Regions from separate parts of the Gorillibacterium sp. sgz306347 genome, predicted to be linked through region 2. Evidence: predicted binding sites of a transcription regulator. Region 2 holds the regulator's gene; each other region holds the start of a gene.
What was found. The regulator Rex, encoded in region 2, represses fermentation and respiration genes when NADH is low (regulators of the CRP and FNR family bind a similar motif). The targets are predictions, from matches to a motif close to TTGTGAAATATTTCACAA.

Region 1 (7,172 bases), on a different contig from region 2:
GCGGGCGATGAGGGCCAGCAGCACGACGACCAGCGGGGTATAATAGCCGCTGAACAAAGTCGCGTACCAGTTGGGAAAAGCGGCGAACATCGCGCCGCCGGCGGTGATCAGCCAAACTTCGTTGGCGTCCCAGAACGGGCCGATGGAGTTGATCAGAACGCGCCGTTCCCCGTCCGTGCGGGCCAGCAGCTTGGTCGACATGCCGACCCCGAAGTCGAAGCCTTCAAGGAAGAAGAAGCCGACGAAAAGAACCGCAACGAGAATGAACCAAAGTTCGTTAAGAGACATCGTTAGGACCCCCTTTGCCAAACGGATCGGCGGACACCTTCGGTTTCGTGTCTTGCTCCAGCGTCCCTTTTTTAATTACTTTCACGAACAGGTAGGTCATGACGATCGCGAGCATGGTGTAAATGAGCGAAAACGAGATGATCGAGAAAAGGACCTGCCCGCCCGTCACCGAAGGCGAAACGCTTTGCTCGGTCTTGAACAGGCCGAACACGGTCCACGGCTGGCGGCCGACCTCCGTCATGATCCAGCCCGCCGTATTGGCGATAAACGGCATCGGAATCCCCCAGACCAGCGCGCGCATAAACCACGGCTTCGCCGAATCCATCCGCTTGCGCCACGCCAGGTACAGCACGCCGGCCATCAGCAGGAAGCTGACGACGCCCGCCCCGATCATGATGCGGAAGCTCCAATAGGTGGTTTTCACCGGCGGGATGTAGTCGCCGGGGCCGTATTTTTGCTGGTATTCTTCATTCAGCTCGAGCATGCCCTTTACCTCTCCGGAAAACTTGCTGTAGGAAAGGAAGCTGAGCAGACCGGGAATTTGAATGTCAAAATCGTTCTTTTGGTTCACCGTGTCGATCTTCGCAAATACCGACCAGGGCGCCGGGTCTCCGCTCTTGCCCCATTGGGCTTCGGCGGCGGCCATTTTCATCGGCTGGGTTTTAACCAGGTATTGCGCCTGGGCGTGACCCGAAAAAGCGATGCCGAAGAAGGCGATCAGCCCGACGACCGAGGAGATCAGCAGCATCGGCTTGAACAGCTCTTTCTCTTGCTTCTTGAACACCTTCCAGGCGCTGACGCCGGCGATAAAAGCCGCGCCCGTCAGGAAAGCGCCGAAAATCGTATGCGGGAATTCGACCAGCAGCTGGCCGTTCGTGATCAGCGCAAGGAAATCATTCATCTCGGCGCGCCCGTTGTTGATTTCAAACCCGACAGGCCGCTGCATGAACGAGTTGGCGAGCAGAATCCAGAACGCCGAGAACACGGTGCCGATAAACACCAGCCAAATGCACATGGCATGCAGCTTTTTGGACAACCGGTCCCAGCCGAAAATCCACAGGCCGATGAACGTCGATTCCAGGAAAAAGGCGAGCAGCGCTTCAACCGCAAGCGGCGCGCCGAACACGTCGCCGACGAAGCGGGAATACGCGGACCAGTTCATGCCGAACTGGAATTCCTGCAAAATCCCCGTGACCACTCCGACCGCGAAGTTGATTAAAAACAGTTTGCCCCAAAATTTTGCTAACCGTTTGTACTCTTCTTTGCCCGTCCGGACGTACATCGTTTCGACGATCGCCACGAACAAGGCCAGACCGATGGATAGCGGCACAAAGAAAAAATGATAAATCGTGGTAATCGCGAACTGCAGCCGCGAAAGCATTACCGGATCCATACCCAGTCCCCTTTTCTAGAATTTCTTTGGTTTGTTGGTTTAGAAGAATTATCACATTATGATTTATATCACAATTGATGTGTGGCGGATCACAGTATATGCGGCGATTTTGTGTCAGATTTCACAATACTTTGTGACATTTCTCATTATTTTTGATATGGTCGACAAAAGGCGCATTTCTTACCCGAAAAAGGACAAAATCCGCTGTTCCCGATGACGCCTCCTGCCCTGTCCTTCTCTTTCCTGCCACCGCTAAAATAAGTAAACCAAGCCTCTTGACTCTCCTCTTGGAGGAGCCCTTACACTTTCATTTGAAAGGAGTTGGCCGCATGCTGCATACCGTCAAAGAAGTCGCCGCCCTGTCCGGCGTTACCGTCAAAACGCTTCACTATTACCACAAAATCGGCCTGCTTGCGCCGCGCCGGATCAGTGACGCCGGATACCGGCTCTACGGGGCGGAAGAACTGGAACGCCTGCAGCAGATCATGGCGTACCGGGAGCTGGATTTTCCGCTGGAGGAAATCGCCCGGCTTCTGACAGGCAATCCGGAAACCGCGGCGATTCTTTCGCGGCAGGAAGAACTGCTTGTTCAGCGCAAACAGCGGCTGGAGACCATCATTGAAACGCTGCGCAAAACAAAAGCCAACAAGGAGGATGGAAACCCGATGAACGAAAAGGAGCTGTTTCGGGGTTTTCAAACGGAGGCCCAATGGAACGAGGCGCTTCGGGAGCAAAACGAGCATTTGGCGGAGTCTTACGGGGTGGATTTGCTCGCCTCGGGAGAAAAGGACGTTGCGAAACTGAACGATGCGGCTTCGGAAGCAGCCGGATTTCTGCAAGCCATGGCGGAAGCGCTGCGAACCGGCATCAGCCATACGGACAACCAGGTAACCGCACGGATTGAGCGGCACCTGGCATTTCTGGAGAGGAGCGACCTGCCGTCAACCGCGGCCGATTTGGCCGCACAGACGCGGTTCTTTCTCGGCGATGAGTTTCACCGCCGGATGCTTGAAGAGCAGCAGACCGGGCTGGCCTATTATCTCTTCGTCGCAGCTGACGCTTTCTCCGGCGCCGGCGGCAGGTAGTTCCGTCCCGGTATATGTGCGGTTCGGCGCATCCCTCTCCGCGATAGAGAGCCGTTACGGACATGGGGAACTGTGGAGCAGCTTAAGAAGTAACAGGGCTAGGAACTGATTGCTGCAATTGTGCAGGATTCTTTCTCATAAAAGGCGAGGAAAGAAGGCATTGCTGCAAATATGCATTAATCTGGGGCTCCAACAAGCGAAAACGCCCGATTGATACAAAAAATCCTGCACAATCGCATCATTTTATTTTTACAGCGCCCCCTGCGATTCATAAACCTGCACAATTGCAGCAATAGTGCCGGGCGAGGAGGAAAAGGAACGCCGCAAGCCGTAAAAGCAGCCAGGACCGCGTGTGCAAATAAAAATCCACCTGCAAGAGATAACAGAAAGTCCGGCATTGCGAACATTCGCTTCTCTGGAAGATGGATGCATTAGTAGTTGAAGAACATGAAAAAGAACCATCCAGCAATATGAACGGCAAAATGACGGTTTCACGCGGGTTTCTCTATATAGGCGGGGATCTGCGCGGTCAGCGGTATTATTGCCGCCGCATCGGTCGCCGGAGACTTCGCGCTTGCACTTGGAAGTTTGCGGCTGTGCGATAAGAGGCGCATCAGCACAGCCCGGCTTTTCGCTCTCAAGCCGGAAGTCGCCAGCCCGGCGGTATTGCTGCCCCTGCAGTTAGCCGGGGGCTTCACGCTATCAAGCCGGAAGTCGCCAGCCCGGCGGTATTGCTGCCCCTGCAGTTAGCCGGGGGCTTAACGCTATCAAGCCGGAAGTCGCCGGCCCGGCGGTATTGCTGCCCCAGCGGTCCGCTGGGGCTTCTCGGCTTCACGCCGGGGACCGCACGCCCGGCGGTATTGCTGCCGCATCGGTCGGCCGAGGGACTCGGATACACGCCATGAACCGGATTGGCAAGCAGATTATTGGTGCACTAGGGTCGGCCCGGGTAGAGACCGGAAAGAGCCGCTTTATGGCTTCGTCCGCTTCCTCACCCTCGCCGCTGCTCTAAATCAAGCGACATACGCGCCCTACTCTAAGCTAAGGTGGCATACGCGGGCCATTCCAGGACATCCAGCAAACGCGCCACTCTAGCGCATCCAGCAAACGCCCACCACTCTAGCGCATCTAGCATACGCCTGCCAATCTAGCTCCTCCAGCATACGCCTATTACTCTAGCTCCTCTTGCATACGCCCACCACTATAGCTCATCCAGCAAACGCGCTGCTCTAGCTCCTCCAGTACACGCGCGCTCCTCTAGCTCGGCCAGTACACGCGGGCCCTAGCTCAGCCGGTACACACGCGCCTCATACGGGCGCAGCTCGAGCCAGGTCAGATCGCCGCAGCTTTCCGTTTTCCAGTTGCAGAGCAAAAGCTCGTAGCCGCGGTTTTCCGCATCGCCGGGGTGACGGTAAATGGCCGGCTGGTCCGACCAGTTCAGGATTACGAGCAGCCGCTTCTCGTTCAGCGTCCGGAGGAAGGCGTAGATTTGCGGGTGGTCCGCCAGCAGCAGCCGATAATCGCCGTAGACGATTTCCTCGTGTTTTTTGCGGAGCGCGATCAGCTTCCGGTAATAATGGTAGATGGAATCCGGGTCCGCCAGCGCTTCCTCCACGTTGATCTCCTTGTAATTCGGATTCACGGCGATCCACGGCGTGCCCGTCGTGAACCCCGCCTGCTCGTCCGCGTTCCATTGCATCGGCGTCCGCGCGTTGTCCCGGCCCTTGGCGTAGATCGCTTCCATCAGCTTTTTCTCTTCGGTGCCGGATGCCAGCATTTTGCGGGCCATGTTGAGCGACTCCACATCCCGGTATTCCGCCAGGGTTTCGAAGCGGACGTTCGTCATCCCGATTTCTTCCCCCTGGTAAAGGTACGGCGTGCCCTGCAGCGTATGAAGGAACGTGCCGAGCAGCTTGGCCGACTCCTTGCGGAAGCGCCCGTCGTCGCCGAAACGCGACACCATGCGAGGCTGGTCGTGGTTGTTCAGGTACAAGCTGTTCCAGGCTTCGCCGTGCAGCTCGGTCTGCCATTTGCTCATGATCTCCTTGATCTGGCCGAGCGTCCAGGGGACCGTGTTCCATTTTCCGCCCGGCCCGGCGTCCACTCCCATTAGCTCAAACTGAAACACCATGTTCAGCTCGTTCCGGTCTTCCCCGGCGTACAGCTTGGCGAGGTCCGGCGTCACACCTGCGGTTTCCCCGACCGTCATGATGTCGTAGCGGGACAGCACCTCCCGGTTCATCTCCTGAAGATACTCGTGCACGCGCGGGCCGTGCATAAAATAAACCTCGCCGTTTCGGAGCGTTCCGTCGTCCGGTTCGATGCTGGGCAAGTCTTTTGTTTTGGAAATGCAGTTGATGACGTCCATGCGGAAGCCGTCGATGCCCTTGTCCAGCCACCAGGTCATCATGTCGTACACTTCCCGGCGCACCTGCGGGTTCTCCCAGTTCAAATCCGGCTGCTTGCGTGAAAAAAGATGCAGGTAATACTCGTCCGTCTGCTCATCATATTCCCACACCGATCCCTCGAAAAAAGATTCCCAATTGTTCGGCTCCCCCCCGTTTTTGCCCGGACGCCAAATGTAATAGTCCCGGTAGGGATTGTCCTTCGACCGACGCGATTCGATGAACCAGGGATGCTCGTCCGAGCTGTGGTTCACCACCAGGTCCATAATCAGCTTCATGCCGCGGGCATGCGCTTCCTCCAGCAGCCGCTCCCAGTCCTCCATCGTGCCGTACTCGCCCGCAATCGCTCGGTAATCGCTGATGTCGTAGCCGTTGTCGTCGTTCGGGGAACGGTAAACGGGACAGAGCCAAAGCACGTCCACGCCTAGGTCCTTCAGGTAATCCAGTTTGGAAATGATACCGGGCAAATCGCCGATGCCGTCTCCGTTGCTGTCAAAAAAGCTGCGCGGGTAAATCTGGTACACCACCGCTTCCTTCCACCAGTGCCGCGCCATCTGTTCGCTCATGCCGATTCCTCCCTTTCCGCTATGCCTGCACACATAGCTTTACCCTTTTTGCCGCCAAGCGACTTCCGAAAAAGGGATTGAAAAAGGACCGGATCAAAAGCGCCCTTTCGACGGATCACCCGTTTGGACTCCGGTTCACACCTCCGCCCGGTCCCGCTGCGGCTTGATCCACAGCTTCGACAGGTCAAACCAGCCGAACGCCTCCACGGACAAGCCCTGGAGCTCGACGGGGACCCGCGATCTTTTTTTGACGTGATAGCCGTACAGCAGCCATTTTTCCTCGCGGAGAAGGGCCTCGACCCGGCGGATGACCGCTTCCCGCTCTTCTCCGGCGGGCGCTGCGAGAAAGCGGGAAAGCTCCCGCTCCACCCTTTGCCGCTGCCTGTCGTCGAACAAACGGTAAACGAAGGAGGCCGGGTCCCGGAACAGCCGGGCGAAGCCGAAATCCGTGTCGTCCTCCAGCACCTCTTCCATCGCCAGCATATCCGCTTCCCGGTAGGACGCGACCTCGTCCGCCTCCTCCACCGGAAACAGCTTCACGTCTACGCGCACGCCCGCATCACTGCAGCGGTCCGCCAGCCAGCGGGCGTCCTCGGCCGACTCGGATTTTGCGAAAGCGTAAAGCAGGAGCGTTTCCCCGGCATAGCCGCTTTCCCGCAGAAGCGGAACGGCGTCGGCAAGCGCGGCCTCCGGGAAAACCTGCCCGGCGCTGACGGCCGGATAAAAGCTGTCCGCGGCCTGGCAGCGGGTTCCGCCCAGCGCGCGGAGAAGCGAGGCCCGGTCGTAGATCAGGCGCATGGCCTTACGAAACGCAGGATGCGTATGCACGCCGGGCTTGCGGAAATTGAACAGCAGGTAACGCCCTCCGGCCGGCTCGTGTCCCTTTTCATCCGTTCCGGGCACTTTGAGCGCGGACGAGCCTTTGCCGCCCGAGAGCAGATAGCGCCGCTCGTAGGCGCCTTCTTGCCCGGGCACAAGCCACATTTCCACCCGGTCCAAAAACGCCCGTTCCCGGTAGTAATCGTCGAACGCCGTCAGGATCAGCACCCCTTCGTTATGCTCCGTCATGCGGAAAGGGCCGGTGCCGATCATGCTCCGCGCGGAAAACTCGACGTCCCAAGGCAGGATCGACATGGCCACCCCCGCCAGAATGTTAAGCAGGAAGGCGTTCGCCCGGCGGAGGCGGAACGTTACGATCCGCTCTCCCTCCGCCTCCACCTTAGCGATGTCCTCGCACTGCCAGCAGGCGGGCGAATCCGCGGCGGCGGTGCGCTGCACCGTATGCGCCACGTCCCGCGCGGTCAGCACCCGCCCGTGATGGAAGCGGACGCCCTTGCGCAGGTAAAAGGTCCAGACCAGCCCGTCTTTGCTTGTCTCCCACGCCAGCGCCAGCTCCGGCCGGAAAACCTTCTCGATCCGGTCATAAGAGACCAGC
Region 2 (7,172 bases):
GAGGCGCTGTTTCGGGAGGATTCCTCCGATCTCGGCTGGTTCCTTCGCGAGCAATGCGCCCGGAAGGAGCAGTCGGTCGCCGCCGAGCCGGAAGCGCAGCAGCATTTCCGCCAATTCGCTTTGAAGGCGGAGGACTGGGGCGAAGAGGAATGGGAGCGCGACGAGAAGGAAGCCCGTGAAACGCTGGGCGATTCCTTTGAAGCTTTTCACGAGGGCGTCAAGAAGAAGCTGCAGGCCAAATTTCCTGCATATGAAGAGCGGGAGGCGCAGAACCGCATGTCCGCGGAGGTTGCCGCCGCGTTCGAGGGGGAAGAGCACCTGCTGGTCGAGGCGGGTACGGGAACCGGGAAATCGCTCGGGTACCTGCTGCCGGCGCTCTATTACGGCATTCGTGAAAGCAAAAAAATGGTCGTCAGCACGCACACGATCAACCTGCAGGAGCAGCTGCGGCAAAGGGACCTGCCTCTTTTGCACGAAGTTTTCCCCGTCCCGTTCCGGGCGGCGGTCTTGAAGGGTAGAAGCCATTACCTGTGCCTCCGCAAGTTCGAGCAGAAGATCGTGTACGAGGAGTTTGACAACGGCCGGGAAGATCTGGTCACCGCGGCGCAAATGCTGGTTTGGCTCAGCCTCACCGAACGCGGTGAAGACGAGGAGCTGCACTTTGGAGGCCGGGGAGCCGATTTCTGGCGGTCGGTCATGAGCGACGCGGATTCCTGCCAGAACCGCAGCTGCCCCTGGTTTAAAAAATGCTTCTATCATCGCGCCCGCTACGATGCGGGCGAGGCGGATGTGGTCATCACGAACCATTCGCTTTTGTTTACCGACATGAAGGCGGAGCACCGGATTCTTCCGGGCTACAAGCAGCTCGTGGTGGATGAAGCGCACAATTTCGAAGAAGTGGCCGCCAAGCACCTTGGACTGGAAGTTTCCTGGCATGCTTTTGTGAACGGGCTCACTTGGCTTTACAAGGACAGCCGGCTGGGTCAGCTCCCTCTGCTTCGCCAGCGCATCGTGCACGACGACAATTTGTCGGCCGACAAAGCGGGCGTGCTCTGCGAATCGATTGACGAGATGTATCCTCTGTTTGCGGACATCCGCGAGCGGTGGGACAACTGGATGTCGCGACTGTACGAGCGGATGGCGGGAGGTGCGGGCGATACGGGAGAGAACGCCCTGGTATTCCGGCTGACCGACGACCGCAAGCCGGCCGGCTGGGCGGAGCTGACCGAAGCGCACGAGGACCTCGATCGGCTTCTGGCGAAGCTGCTGAAGCAGCTGGACAAACTGCTCGCGCCGCTCAAGGAGGAGCCGGACCGGTCGGAGCTGCAAAGCCTTGCCACCAACCTTTCGGGCGGCGTCAAGGAGCTGGCCCGGCTGCGCGACAACCTGCGCTTTTTCGTTGCCCAGAACGATGCGGGCTTTGTTTACTGGATTGAAGGCAACCACCAGCACAAAATGAAGTCGCTGCAGCTCATGTCCGTTCCCATCGATGTCAGCCCGATGCTGAAGGCGCATTTCTTTGATCAAAAGGAAAGCGTCGTGCTGACCTCCGCCACGCTGTCGGTCGGCAAAACGTTCGATTACACCATCGATCAGCTCGGGCTGCGGGAGGCGGCGGAGGACAACCGGCTCCGGGAGGTGCAGCTGCCTTCGCCGTTCAATTACCGGGAGCAGGCGCTGGTCGTTATCCCGCGCGATTTCCCGGTGCTGAAGGGAATGAAAGGCGAGGCCGAGTTTACGGCCGCGCTGGTGGAATCGCTCGCCGAGGTGGCGCGCGAAACCAAAGGGCGCATGCTGGTGCTGTTCACTTCCTACCGGATGCTGAAGCAGGTGCACGGAGAGCTGCGCGAGCGGCTCACGCCCGACGGCATCCAGGTATTGGGGCAGGGCATGGACGGCGGAAGCCGAAGCAAGCTGGTCCGGCTCTTTCAGGCGAACGGCAAAACCGTTCTGCTTGGAACGAGCAGCTTCTGGGAAGGGGTCGACATTCCCGGCGAAGCGCTGAGCTGCCTGGCGATCGTCCGGCTGCCGTTTCAGCCGCCGAACCATCCGGTGGTGGAAGCCAAATGCGACCGCATCAAACAGAAAAACCAGAATCCGTTCATGAAGCTTTCCGTGCCGCAGGCCGTCATCCGTTTCAAGCAGGGCTTCGGCCGGCTGGTGCGCCGCGAAAGCGACAAAGGCATTGTGATCGTGTACGACACAAGGATTCTGGAAACCTATTACGGAAAGCATTTCTTATACTCGCTGCCGGGACCCAAAATTGAGCATATGAATGCCAAGCAACTGGTGCCGAGAATTTCGCAATGGATGGAAGGGGTTAACGAATGAAGACGACGGAGAAAATCTCGGAAGCGGTAGTCCGCAGACTGCCGGTATACCTGCGCTATTTAAGCGAGCTTCATGCCAATGGCGTGCAGACCGTTTCCTCTCAGGACCTGGGACGCAGACTGGATCTGAATCCCGCCCAAATTCGCAAGGATTTGGCCTACTTTGGGGATTTCGGCAAAAAGGGCATTGGCTATGACGTCGAATACCTGATTGAGAAAATACGTCAGATCCTGAAGCTGGACCGGGAAATCGCCGTCGCTTTGGTCGGAGCCGGGAACCTGGGGAAGGCGCTCAGCAACTACAACGCCTACCTGAAGGACAACATGCACATTGTCGCCCTGTTCGACGCCGTTCCGGAAATTGTCGGCACGAAGATCAATCACCTGACGGTCCAGCCTATCGAGGAAATGAAAGATACGGTGCGCCAGCAGAACATCCGGGTCGGCATCATCACCGTCCCCGGATCGGAAGCGCAGGGCGTCGCAGACGATCTTGTTGCCGCCGGCGTCGAAGCGATTCTCAATTTTGCGCCTTCCATCATTAAAGTGACTCCGAACGTGCGCGTGCATTATGCCGATTTTACGACGGAGCTGCTGAGCCTGGCGTATTACCTGGATTAATCGTTTCTTCCCAATGAAAACGCCGCGATCCGTAAGGGATCGCGGCGTTTTGTGTATCCGCGTCTGCCGTCTCAGGCGTAACGCAGGATGATGCTTTCGAGTATATTGGCGACGCCTTCGCAGGCGTCGGTCGCTTTTTCCAGGCGCTCGTACAGCTCCTTGATTTTGAAATCCGTGTAGGGGTCTTTTTGCTCGGTGAAAATTTTGCGAATGCCCTCGCGCATGAGGCGGTCGCCTTCGTTCTCCAGGCTGTTGATTTGCACGGTATGCTCGGAGATCTGATCGTATTTCTTCTTGGAGAGCAGGTGGAACGCTTCGACGATATGCTCGCAGGCCTTCACAATCACTTCGGCGAATTTTCGCATGTAGTCGTCGGAGGCTTCGATGTTCAGATAGTCGAATTTGGCGATCGTTTCTTCGATGTAGTCCATGACATCGTCCATTTTGTTCGCCAGTTCCATGATGTCCTCCCGGTCGAGAGGGGTGATGAACACTTTATTTAACCCGCGGTAAATCATATGGGTGATGTTGTCGCCCTTGTGTTCAAGATCCTTCAATTGGTCGATGTAAGCCACCGGCGGCTTCGAGCCGCTCATTGCTTCGCGGAACATTTTGGCCGCCACGAGCGTGTTGTCTGCGGATTCCAGCAGCAGCTTGAAAAAATCGGTATCTCCCTTTTTCTGAAACATGTAGGTTTAGCCTCCCGTTTATATATGACCCCGTTGCTCCTTATGTTAAGGTATCATAAAGAGAGCGGGCCGCGCAATGAGGACGCCCCTTCGCCACGGTTTCGTCAACTCTTGTCCGGAAGCCTTGCTTTTGCCCCGCCGGCGTTGTACGCTCTAGAAAAACGGATAGCAGAAAGGAAACGATCCCTTTGGCCCGATTGTTGATCAAAAACGGCATTTTTCTGACTCCGGATGCGGAGTCTCCCGTACTGCGCGGAAATATGATTGTGGCAGACGATAAAATTGAATGGCTCGGACCCGAGCTTTCCCCGGAGCAGCTTGCCTCCGGCTTTGACGAAGTGGTGGACGGCAGCCGCCGGCTGTACATGCCCGGACTAGTCAACACCCACGGACATGCGGCGATGTCGCTGCTTCGGGGCGTAGGCGACGACCTGGCCCTCCAGGTTTGGCTGGAAGAGAAAATGTGGCCCAACGAAGCGAAATTTACGGCGGGCGACGTAAGAATAGGCACCCTGCTTTCCATTGTGGAAATGCTCAAATCGGGCACGACGACGTTCGTCGACATGTACGATCATATGGATGAAGTGGCCCGCTCGGTCGAGCTGTCGGGCATGCGGGCCTGTCTCACGCGGGGCGTCATCGGGCTCTGCCCGCCCGAGGTGCAGGACGTCAAGCTGCGTGAAGCGGCCGCCTTCGCCCGCAGCTGGCATGGCGCCGCAGGGGGCCGGATCACGGCGATGATTTCGCCGCACGCACCCTATACCTGCCCGCCGGACTATATCGAGAAGCTGGTGGAGCTGTCGTACGAGCTGGATCTTCCGATGCACACCCACATGTCGGAAACCGCGCGTGAGGTGGAGGAAAACGAAAGGGCCTACGGGCTCCGGCCGGTCGAGCATCTGGAGAAGCTGGGCGTGTTTGACCGTCCGTGTCTTGTCGCGCATGCCGTTCATTTGAACGACAAGGAAATTGAAATTTTGGCCCGCCGCGACGTCCGGGTTTCCCACAACCCCGGCAGCAACCTGAAGCTGGCAAGCGGCATCGCGCCTGTGACCAAGCTTCTCGCCGCCGGTGTGAAGGTATCGCTCGGGACGGACGGCTCCGCCAGCAATAACAACCTCGACATGTTCGAGGAAATGCGCCTGGCCGCTTTGCTGCACAAAGGAACAACGGGGGACCCGACCGCCGTTCCCGCTTACGAAGCGTTCCGGATGGCGACCCGGGCCGGAGCCGAGTCGATCTGGCTGGACGGCACCGGAGCGCTTGCGCCCGGCATGAAGGCCGACTTTATCGCGCTTGACATCGACCAGCCGCATTATCAGCCGGCTTCGAATTTCCTGTCGCATGTGGTCTACTCGGCTACCGCCGCGGATGTCCGGGACGTGTGGATCGACGGGCGGCCGGTCGTTCGAAACGGAGCGGTCCTGACCCTGGATGAAGAAAAAATCAAAGCGGAATTTGCCGCCAGCTATGAAGGGCTGATCGGGCGTTGAGCGGAAGAAGAACGCGCGCTTCGCGGAAGCGGACGAAGATCATTGTCGGCATTGTGCTGGGGCTCGCTGTGCTGCTGGTAATCGGATACCGGTTTTACATTAGCGTGCAGGCGGATATTTGGACCGAGGAAGATGCGGCTGCGGAGGTGGCCAGGCAGCAAAGCGAACTGGTTACCGTCAGTCAGGTGACGCCTTTTGTCGCCGACGCGCCGATGATGGTGGTGCAGGGAGCAAACGCCGAAGGCCGCAAAATGCTGGTCTGGGTGCTGGGCGGACAGGTGCATGCCGAATACGCCGATCAAGGAGTGACCAAAGCCGACATCAAGAAAAAGGTGCTGGAGCAAACCCCGGCCGCTTCGATCATGCGCATTGTACCCGGGGTCTATGAGAACGAATACGTTTGGCAGTCCTTTTACCGGCTGGAGGAAAGCGGGAAGGAAACCCTCTACTACGAATTTTACCGGTTCCGCGACGGAACGCTGCTGGACAAGTGGAAGCTCGGCGCAGACTGATAGACGGAACAAGAAACCCGAAACCAAATGGTTTCGGGTTTTTTATGTTTTTGCGCAAAGTTTCAACACTTGTGATATATTATGTGCTATACTGTCTTATATCAAATTTATATCAAAATTCATCAACTAGAAAGGCGGACGTCAATGAAGTTGAAAGGTATACCGGTTCTTGTCGCCCTGCTGACCTCCGGCGTGCTGTTGTTTGGCGGCTGGTTTATGTATCGCAGCTATGCGATGGAAAATCCGCTGGCCGAGCTTGTCCAGAAAAACCAGGGAGTGGAGCAGGTAGCATCCAAATTCACCAACGATACCGTCCAAATCGACCTGAAGCTGAGCGACGACGCCAGCATTCGGGACATATACCAGACCATCGTGAAGGATGGCGCATCCTTGATCGACGGCCGCAAAGTGCAATTGGACGTCGAAAGCAATTCGTCCCCGGAAATCGACGCCTGGTGGTCCAAAGCGCTGTTTGACGTGGCGCAGGCCATGGAAACCCGGCATTATTCGGACATCCCGAAGATTCTGGAGGAAAAAACAAAAACGGACAGCTCGCTCGATGCCGAAACGGAGATCGATGACGAGAATGTATATATCCGTCTGACTGACGGAACGCACAGCAAATCGATCATTTTGCCCCGGATTCCGGCGACGATGGGAGTGTGGCCCAATGAGTAAGTATTGGAAGGAGATCTTGATCGGAACCGCGGTTTCGCTTTTGATTTTCCTGGCCTTTATTGGCGTAAATATTGTTCCTTACGTAACCCTGCTCGCCTTCGGGGCGGCTTTCTTTCTGTTCGCCCGTCCCAAAGGAGGCGCCATCGCCGCCACCGTGGAGCGGAAAGCGAAGCCGAGAACGCCCTCCTACCTGACGTTTGAAGACATCGGCGGACAGGACCGGGCCAAAAACGAGCTGAAGGAAGCGCTGGACTTTCTGATCAAGCATGAGGAAATCAAAAAATTCGGTATCCGGCCCTTAAAGGGCATTTTGCTCGAAGGCCCTCCGGGAACCGGGAAAACCCTGCTCGCAAAAGCAGCCGCGCATTACACCAACTCGGTGTTCGTGGCGGCGTCCGGCAGTGAATTCGTGGAGATGTACGTCGGCGTCGGCGCGAGCCGCATCCGCGATCTGTTCAAGGATGCGCGGACCCGCGCCCAGAAGGAGAACAAGGACAGCGCAATCATTTTTATCGATGAAATCGACGTCATCGGCGGCAAACGGGACGGCGGGCAGCACCGCGAATATGACCAGACGCTGAACCAGCTCCTGACGGAAATGGACGGCATCCATACGGCGGAAACCCCGCGCATCCTGCTGATTGCAGCCACAAACCGCAAGGAAATGCTCGACAGCGCGCTTTTGCGCCCCGGCCGGTTCGACCGCCAGATTCAGGTCGATCTGCCCGACAAGAAGGGCCGCATGCATATTCTGAACATCCACGCCAAAAACAAACCGCTTGCCATGACGGTCGATCTGGAAAAGGTAGCGGAGGAATCGTTTAATTTTTCCGGTGCCCAGCTGGAAAG
Region 3 (7,172 bases), on a different contig from region 2:
TGGCTTCGGCCGCCGCCCGGACGGACTCCTCGTCCGCAACGTCCAGATTCACCGTTATCAGCCGGTCGGGGTACTCCCCCGCCAGAACGGAAAGCTCCGGCCAGTCCGGCAGATAACGCCCCGCAAAAACAAACCAGCCGCGGTCCAGCAGCCCTTTGACAAGAGCGAGCCCCAGGCCCCGGTCCGCGCCGGTAACATAGGCGGTTTTCATGCTGCATCCTCCTTTTCCTTTCCTCCAGTTTAACGCACCCGCCGACCGCCCGCAAAACCGCCCGCAAAACTTCGTGCAAGAATAGACCTCCGCCAAGCTCGAAAATGCTTTGGCAACGGCACGACCGCACAGCGGCCTGTTGAAGTGCTGCTCAAGCAGAGGCCCACGTGCCCCAATAACACCCGTTCTTGCCCCCGTAAACGCTCGCCGCAATAGAGCAAGCCCCGGGGAGAAGCTGAAACAGCGGGGGCTAATTGAGAATGATATTCATCACTTGGAAGGGCTTCAAGGCTGTGATCTATTACGGAAACCGGGGCGGGTTCTGGCTTTGGCGCAATTATCGAAATAAAAAGAAAAATCTCGCATCTTCACGCCTGTTTCATATTATGCTCTATCCTGTTATAGTACGTCTCATTTAAAACGAAACAGTGCTTTCCTGCGGGAAACGGCGATGAACAGGCGTCCGCCGCCCGCTTTCCGCCCGGAAGAGAAAGCGCTTGCGAAGAAAAATAGCCCTTCGCCGTCCTTTGCGGCATAGAACGGAACCGGCGGCCGCGGCTGTTTCATATTTGCCGTTTTCTGCTCCTTTTCTTGTCCGTTATAAAGATGTTTAAGAGGAAGCAATAGAAAAAGCTTTTAAAAAAAGCCAAATGTTGTGAACTAGTTCACTTTGGGGCGGTTGCTTTTGCAGTACAATGGGGACGAAGGAAAGCGTTTTTACGCTTGTCCCGCAACCGGTTTGGAAAGTCCGCCGGAAGGAGGAGCACCGATGGAGCATTTGCTAGACAAACTCCGGGAGCGGAACGAATTAACCAGGGAAGAGATCGTTTATCTGCTCGGGAATCTCGATGCCGGCGGCAAAAAGCGGTTGTTCGGGTACGCCGACGAGGCCCGGCAGCGGTACTACGGCAAAAGCGTCTACATGCGGGGGCTTATCGAATTCTCCAATATCTGCAAGCAGGACTGCCTGTACTGCGGCATCCGCCGGTCGAATCCGGGGGCGGACCGCTACCGGCTGACCGAAGACAAAATCCTCGCTTGCGTGGAGGAAGGCTACGGCCTCGGCTACCGCTCGTTCGTTCTCCAGAGCGGCGAAGACTTTCGCTTCACCGATACGGCGCTTGCGGAGATCGTCCGGGCGATCAAAAGCCGCTACCCCGACTCTGCGGTGACGCTTTCGGTGGGCGAGCGCAGCGACGCATTTTACCGGACGCTGTTTGAAGCGGGCACCGACCGCTACCTGCTTCGCCATGAGACGGCGTCGCGGGAGCTGTACGAATCGCTTCATCCGGGCATGTCGTTCGACAACCGGATCCGCTGCCTGCACGTGCTGAGGGAGATCGGCTACCAGATCGGCGCGGGCTTTATGGTCGGCCTGCCGGGCCAAACGGCCGGGCATCTGGCCGAAGACCTGCTTTTCCTGAAGGAGCTCCGGCCGGAAATGATCGGCATCGGCCCGTTCATCCCGCACAGCGCGACGCCGCTGAAGGATGCGGCGGGCGGAACGGTGGAGGACACGCTGGTGATGATCGCTTTGGCGCGGCTGTTCGTGCCCGACGCCCTCATGCCCGCCACGACGGCGATGGGCACGCTTGATCCGACCGGACGGGAGAAAGCGCTCCGGGCCGGGGCCAACGTGGTCATGCCGATTTTGTCGCCGACTCCGGTGCGCGAGAAGTATGCCCTGTACGAGAACAAGATCTGCACGGGCGACGAAGCGGCTCACTGCCGCGGCTGCATCGAGATGCGGATTGTTGCATCGGGGTATCAGGTGGAGCTGGGCAGAGGGGATAACTTCAACTTCCGGAAAGTGGACCCGGCGCTTGCCGCTGCATCAATGGGCAGCAAAGAAAGTGAAAACATTCACGTATGATTGCTTAAGTTCTGTACTTCCTGTGCATGCCGTGACTTTTGCGCGCGGGAGGGAAGACGCCGGAGGCGCGGGGGTGCCTGCCGGAGGAGCCCGTTCCCGCGGCCGGACTTAAGCTTCATTAATACAAAGGAGGAAACCAGATGTCTACTTTACCGAAGAAGAACTCGCTGGGCTTTTTTGAAATTCGCCTGGAATCGATCGGCGGACTCGGGGCCAACCTGGCCGGCAAAATGCTGGCCGAAACCGGAGCCATCGAACTCGGGTTCAACGCAGCGAATTTCTCGTCCTACGGGTCCGAGAAAAAAGGGACGCCGGTCAAAGCGTTCGTGCGCTTTTGCGAGCCGAACGTCGAAATCCGCGACCACAGCCCGATCGAGCAGCCGCACGTCGTGGGCGTGTTCCACGAAGCGCTCTATAAGAACGTCAACGTGATCAGCGGCCTGCCCGCGGACGGCGTCGTGCTCGTCAACACGACGCGCGACTTTGACGAAGTCCGCAAGGACCTGGGGCTGGAATACGGCACACTGGCGATTGTGGACGCGATGGGCATCGCCGTCGACGAGAAAACGAAGGTCAACACCTCCATGCTCGGCGCGCTGTTCCGGATTTGCGATTTCCTCGATCCCGAAGCGATGCGCACCGTCATCCGCCGGACGTTCGAGAAGAAATACCCGCATCTGGTCGAGCCGAACATCCGCACCTTCGACCGGGGTTACAACGAAGTGAAGTTCAAAACCTATGAAGTTCCCGCCGGTGCGGCAGCCAAAGCGTTCAAACGCGCGCTCTCCCCGCTCGGCTACGAAACCCAAGTGCCCGGCGGCGTCATCCTCGCCCAGGCGAACAGCATCCTGAAGGACCTGAGCGGCTCGCGTGCGGGCTTCCTGCCGGAATACAACGCCGAGAAGTGCATCCACTGCGCCAACTGCGACAACGTGTGCCCCGATTACTGCTTCGTGTGGGAATCCGCCGAAGACAAACGCGGCCGGCAGCAGCAGTTCCTGCGCGGCATCGATTACCAATACTGCAAAGGCTGCCTCAAATGCGTCGAGGTATGCCCGACTGATGCCCTGGCCACCCGCCGCGAAGAAGTGGGCTACGCCGAGCAAAACCGCGTTGCGCAAGTGTTTTAAGCAAACCTTGAAAGGGAGGACACGAACATGGCCGTTGTTGAAAACAAGCTGACTGAAATCGTGCCGGCCGAACAGGTCACGTACTTCGAATCCGGCAATGAAATGGCCGCTACGGCTGCCGCCCAAATCAACTATCACATCATGGGGTATTTTCCGATCACCCCTTCCACGGAAGTGGCGCAATACCTGGACCAAATGAAAACCCGCGGTCTGCATGACATCCAGCTGATCGCCGCCGACGGCGAGCACGGCTCCGCCGGGATTTGCTACGGCGCGGCGCTCGCGGGCGCCCGCGTCGTCAACGCCACCAGCTCCCAAGGCTTCCTGTACATGCTGGAGCAGCTGCCGACGCAGTCCGGCACCCGGTTCCCGATGGTGCTGAACCTGGTCACCCGGGCGATCAGCGGTCCGCTCGACATCCGCGGCGACCACTCGGATCTGTACTACGGCCTGAACCTCGGCTGGGTCATTCTGACGGCGAGCACGCCGCAAGCCGTGTATGACATGAACATCATGGCGCTGAAGGTTGCGGAGCATTCCGATGTCCGCCTGCCGGTCATCGTCGCTTACGACGGCTTCTTCACCTCCCACCAGAAACGGAAGGTGCAGTACTTCAAAGACAACAAGACGGTTCAGGATTTTGTCGGCCCGAACCCGAACGGCAACTACCCGAACGTGGCCGATCCGTCCCGTCCGGTTACCATCGGCGCGCACATGGGCGGCGACGACCTGCTGAACAACCACTATCAGCTGTCGGTTGCGCTGGACAAAGCCGGCGAAGTGTTCGAGGAAGTGGCTCGCGAATACGCGAAGCTCTCCGGCCGCGAATACCCGACGCTCGACCTGTACCGCATGGAAGACGCCGAAGTGGCCCTGTTCCTTCTGAACAGCGCCGGCGAATCGGCCAAAGACACGGTGGACGCTTACCGGGCGCGCGGTATCAAGGCCGGCCTGATCCGTCCGAACATCATCCGCCCGTTCCCGGCCGAGCAGCTCCGCAAGGCGCTGAAGAACGTCAAAGCCCTGCTCGTGGGCGAACGCGCCGATTCCTACGGCGCCCAAGGCAGCAACCTGACGCACGAAATCCGCTCCGCGCTGCAAATCGACCCCGAGAACAAAACCGTCGTGCTGTCCCGCATCTTCGGTCTGGGCGGCAAGGACTTCTATGCCGACGATGCCGAAGCGTTCCTGGACGCCGCCATCGACGCCGCCGCCAAAGGCTACGCCGAGAAGCCGTTTGACTACCACGGCCACTATCCGGGCGAAGCGAAGGACGCGATCAAGGAAGTCATCGAACCGCTGCACGGCGAATCTTACAAAACCGGCCTGATCAACGTAACGCAGGACGAAGAAACCGGACGGCTGAAGGTCAAGCTGCCCCCGCTGCGCCAGCTGACGGTGAAACCGCACCGACTGGCGCCCGGACACGGCGCATGTCCCGGCTGCGGCGCCCTCTCCGCGCTGGAGCTGTTCTTCAAAGGCATCGAAGGCGACATCGTCGTCCTGTTCCAAACGGGCTGCGCTTATGTCGTAACGGCAAGCTATCCGTATTCGTCCCACAAACAAACCTTCGTGCACAACCTGTTCCAGAACGGGGCCGCTACGGTGGCAGGCGCGGTGGATGCATTCTACGAAATGAAGCGCCGCGGCGAAATCCAGGTTTCCGACGACGTCACCTTCATCATGGTATCCGGCGACGGCGGCATGGACATCGGCATGGGCGCGACGGTCGGGGCCGCGCTGCGCAATCATAAAATGATCATTCTCGAATACGACAACGAAGGCTACATGAACACCGGTTCCCAGCTGTCGTATTCCACCCCGATGGGCCACATGACCTCCACGTCGGGCGTCGGCAAAGCCCAAAAGGGCAAAAAAGGCCATCACAAAGACACCGCGCAAATTCTCGCGGCCTGCAACATTCCGTATGTCTTTACGGCGGCGGAAAGCAACGCCCAGGACCTGCTGCAAAAAGCGGCCAAAGCCCAGTGGTACGCCAACAATGTCGGCACGGCTTACGGCAAAATCCTGTGCGCCTGCCCGCTGAACTGGAAAACGGAAGACCCGAAGGGCACCGGCCTGGTCAAAGCGGCGGTCGATTCCTGCTTCTTCCCGCTCTATGAAATCGAGCAAGGGGTTACGAACATCACGTACAACCCGGAAGAAAAGGGCAAACGCGTTCCGGTGGTGGAATGGCTGAAGGGCATGGGCAAAACGAAGCACTTGCTGAAGGACGAAGCGATGCTGGCCGATTTCGAGGCGGAGGTCGAGCGCCGCTGGAACCGGCTGAAGGCGAAGCACGAAAACCCGGATCTGTAAAATAAGTCACGGTCATCGCAAAAAAGAAAGAAAAGCAAGGATGGGTCCCCGAGGCCGGCAGTTAGCGGCTGCCGGCCTCAAGTATGCCCATTGATAAACGTTCTCAGTCTAGTATACCTCGTTTTTCTTCTATTGGCGAGGATTTATGTGATTTTTTTCGCAATCTTTCAGCTGGTCAGAAAGGAAGGAGAATACGTACATGGAACAGCAACAAGCCTGCCAATGCGAGGGAGTCGCCCAGGCCGACGAGAAGCTGGAAAAGGTTCAGGCCGCCATCGAGAGCTTCAAATCGGTGAAAGGCGCTCTGATTCCGGTGCTTCACGAGGTTCAGGATATTTACGGCTACCTGCCGGAGGACGTGCTGAAGGTGGTATCCGCCGAGCTGGATATCCCGATGAGCGAAATCTACGGCGTCGCCTCGTTCTATCATTTCTTTTCCCTTACCCCCAAAGGCGAAAACATCATCCGCGTGTGCATGGGCACCGCGTGTTATATCAAAGGCGCGCAGGCGCTGCTGGACCGGCTGAGCACGGAGCTGAACGTGCCGGTGCAGGGAACGACGGAAGACAACAAATTTACGCTGGAAGCGACCCGCTGCCTGGGCGCCTGCGGTTTGGCCCCGGTCATGACCATCGGCGAGAAGGTATACGGCCGCCTGGTTCCCAACGACGTTCCGAAAATCCTGAAAGAGTACAATTGACGAGGCGTGCGCTCGGCGCATTTTAAACGGGAGGTAGTGGCATGAAGCTTTTGACAGATCTCGAAGCAATCCGAACCCTGACCCAGGGGAAGCTGGACAACCGGCAAATCACCGGTGCCGGAACGGATTCCATCCAGTTCCGGTCGGTCATGGTGTGCGGCGGGACGGGATGTACGTCCTCGGACTCGAACAAGATCATCGCGGCGCTGGAAAAGGAAATCGGCAATCACGGCATCGAAGAAAAGGTGGAAGTGGTGCGGACCGGCTGCTTCGGGCTGTGCGAGCTGGGACCGGTCGTGATCGTGTATCCCGAAGGCGTCTTTTACAGCCGGGTAGAGGTCGCGGATATTCCCGATCTGGTGGAGCAGCATTTGCTGAACGGCAAGCCGTATGAAAAGATCGTTTATGAAAAAACGAAAGTGGACGGCGAAATTCTGAATTTCGAAGAAACGGATTTCTATAAAAAGCAAGTCCGGATCGCCCTGCGCAACTGCGGCATCATCGACCCGGAAGTGATCGACGAATACATCGCCCGCGACGGCTACAAGGCGCTTGGCAAAGTGCTGATGACCATGAGCCGCCAGCAGGTTATCGAAACGATGAAGCAATCCGGCCTGCGCGGACGCGGCGGCGGCGGGTTTACGACCGGCCTGAAATGGGAGTTTGCCGCCAAGCAGGAGAAGAACCAGAAATTCGTCATCTGCAACGCCGACGAAGGCGACCCGGGCGCGTTTATGGACCGGTCGATCCTGGAGGGCGATCCGCATGCCGTCATCGAGGCAATGGCGATCGCCGGCTACGCCATCGGCTCGAACCAAGGCTTCATCTACGTGCGTGCGGAATATCCGATTGCCGTACAACGTTTTGTCAAAGCGTTGAAACAGGCTCGCGATTACGGCTTGCTTGGCGATAACGTGCTTGGCACCGGATTCAAGTTCG

Region 1: AC6I6H_RS14135 (cytochrome ubiquinol oxidase subunit I) is a predicted target of Rex. The motif match lies at 1,791-1,808, and genes of this name have one in related genera.
Region 3: hydE ([FeFe] hydrogenase H-cluster radical SAM maturase HydE) is a predicted target of Rex. The motif match lies at 865-882, and genes of this name have one in related genera.

The regions. Positions count from the first base shown of each region.
Region 1 is NZ_JCAPET010000024.1:66,702-73,873, forward strand. Features, by position in the region: gene cydB (cytochrome d ubiquinol oxidase subunit II) at 1-288, opposite strand, end outside; gene AC6I6H_RS14135 (cytochrome ubiquinol oxidase subunit I) at 278-1,681, opposite strand; gene AC6I6H_RS14140 (MerR family transcriptional regulator) at 2,011-2,766, shown strand; gene AC6I6H_RS14145 (glycoside hydrolase family 13 protein) at 4,049-5,725, opposite strand; gene AC6I6H_RS14150 (ABC transporter substrate-binding protein) at 5,873-7,172, opposite strand, start outside.
Region 2 is NZ_JCAPET010000018.1:14,740-21,911, reverse strand. Features, by position in the region: gene dinG (ATP-dependent DNA helicase DinG) at 1-2,331, shown strand, start outside; gene AC6I6H_RS11325 (redox-sensing transcriptional repressor Rex) at 2,328-2,951, shown strand; gene AC6I6H_RS11320 (DUF47 domain-containing protein) at 3,023-3,640, opposite strand; gene AC6I6H_RS11315 (amidohydrolase) at 3,823-5,133, shown strand; gene AC6I6H_RS11310 (cell wall elongation regulator TseB-like domain-containing protein) at 5,130-5,645, shown strand; gene AC6I6H_RS11305 (hypothetical protein) at 5,790-6,323, shown strand; gene AC6I6H_RS11300 (AAA family ATPase) at 6,316-7,172, shown strand, end outside.
Region 3 is NZ_JCAPET010000012.1:1,710-8,881, forward strand. Features, by position in the region: gene AC6I6H_RS08605 (SDR family oxidoreductase) at 1-211, opposite strand, end outside; gene hydE ([FeFe] hydrogenase H-cluster radical SAM maturase HydE) at 981-2,084, shown strand; gene AC6I6H_RS08615 (2-oxoacid:acceptor oxidoreductase family protein) at 2,225-3,214, shown strand; gene AC6I6H_RS08620 (thiamine pyrophosphate-dependent enzyme) at 3,242-5,533, shown strand; gene nuoE (NADH-quinone oxidoreductase subunit NuoE) at 5,733-6,233, shown strand; gene nuoF (NADH-quinone oxidoreductase subunit NuoF) at 6,275-7,172, shown strand, end outside.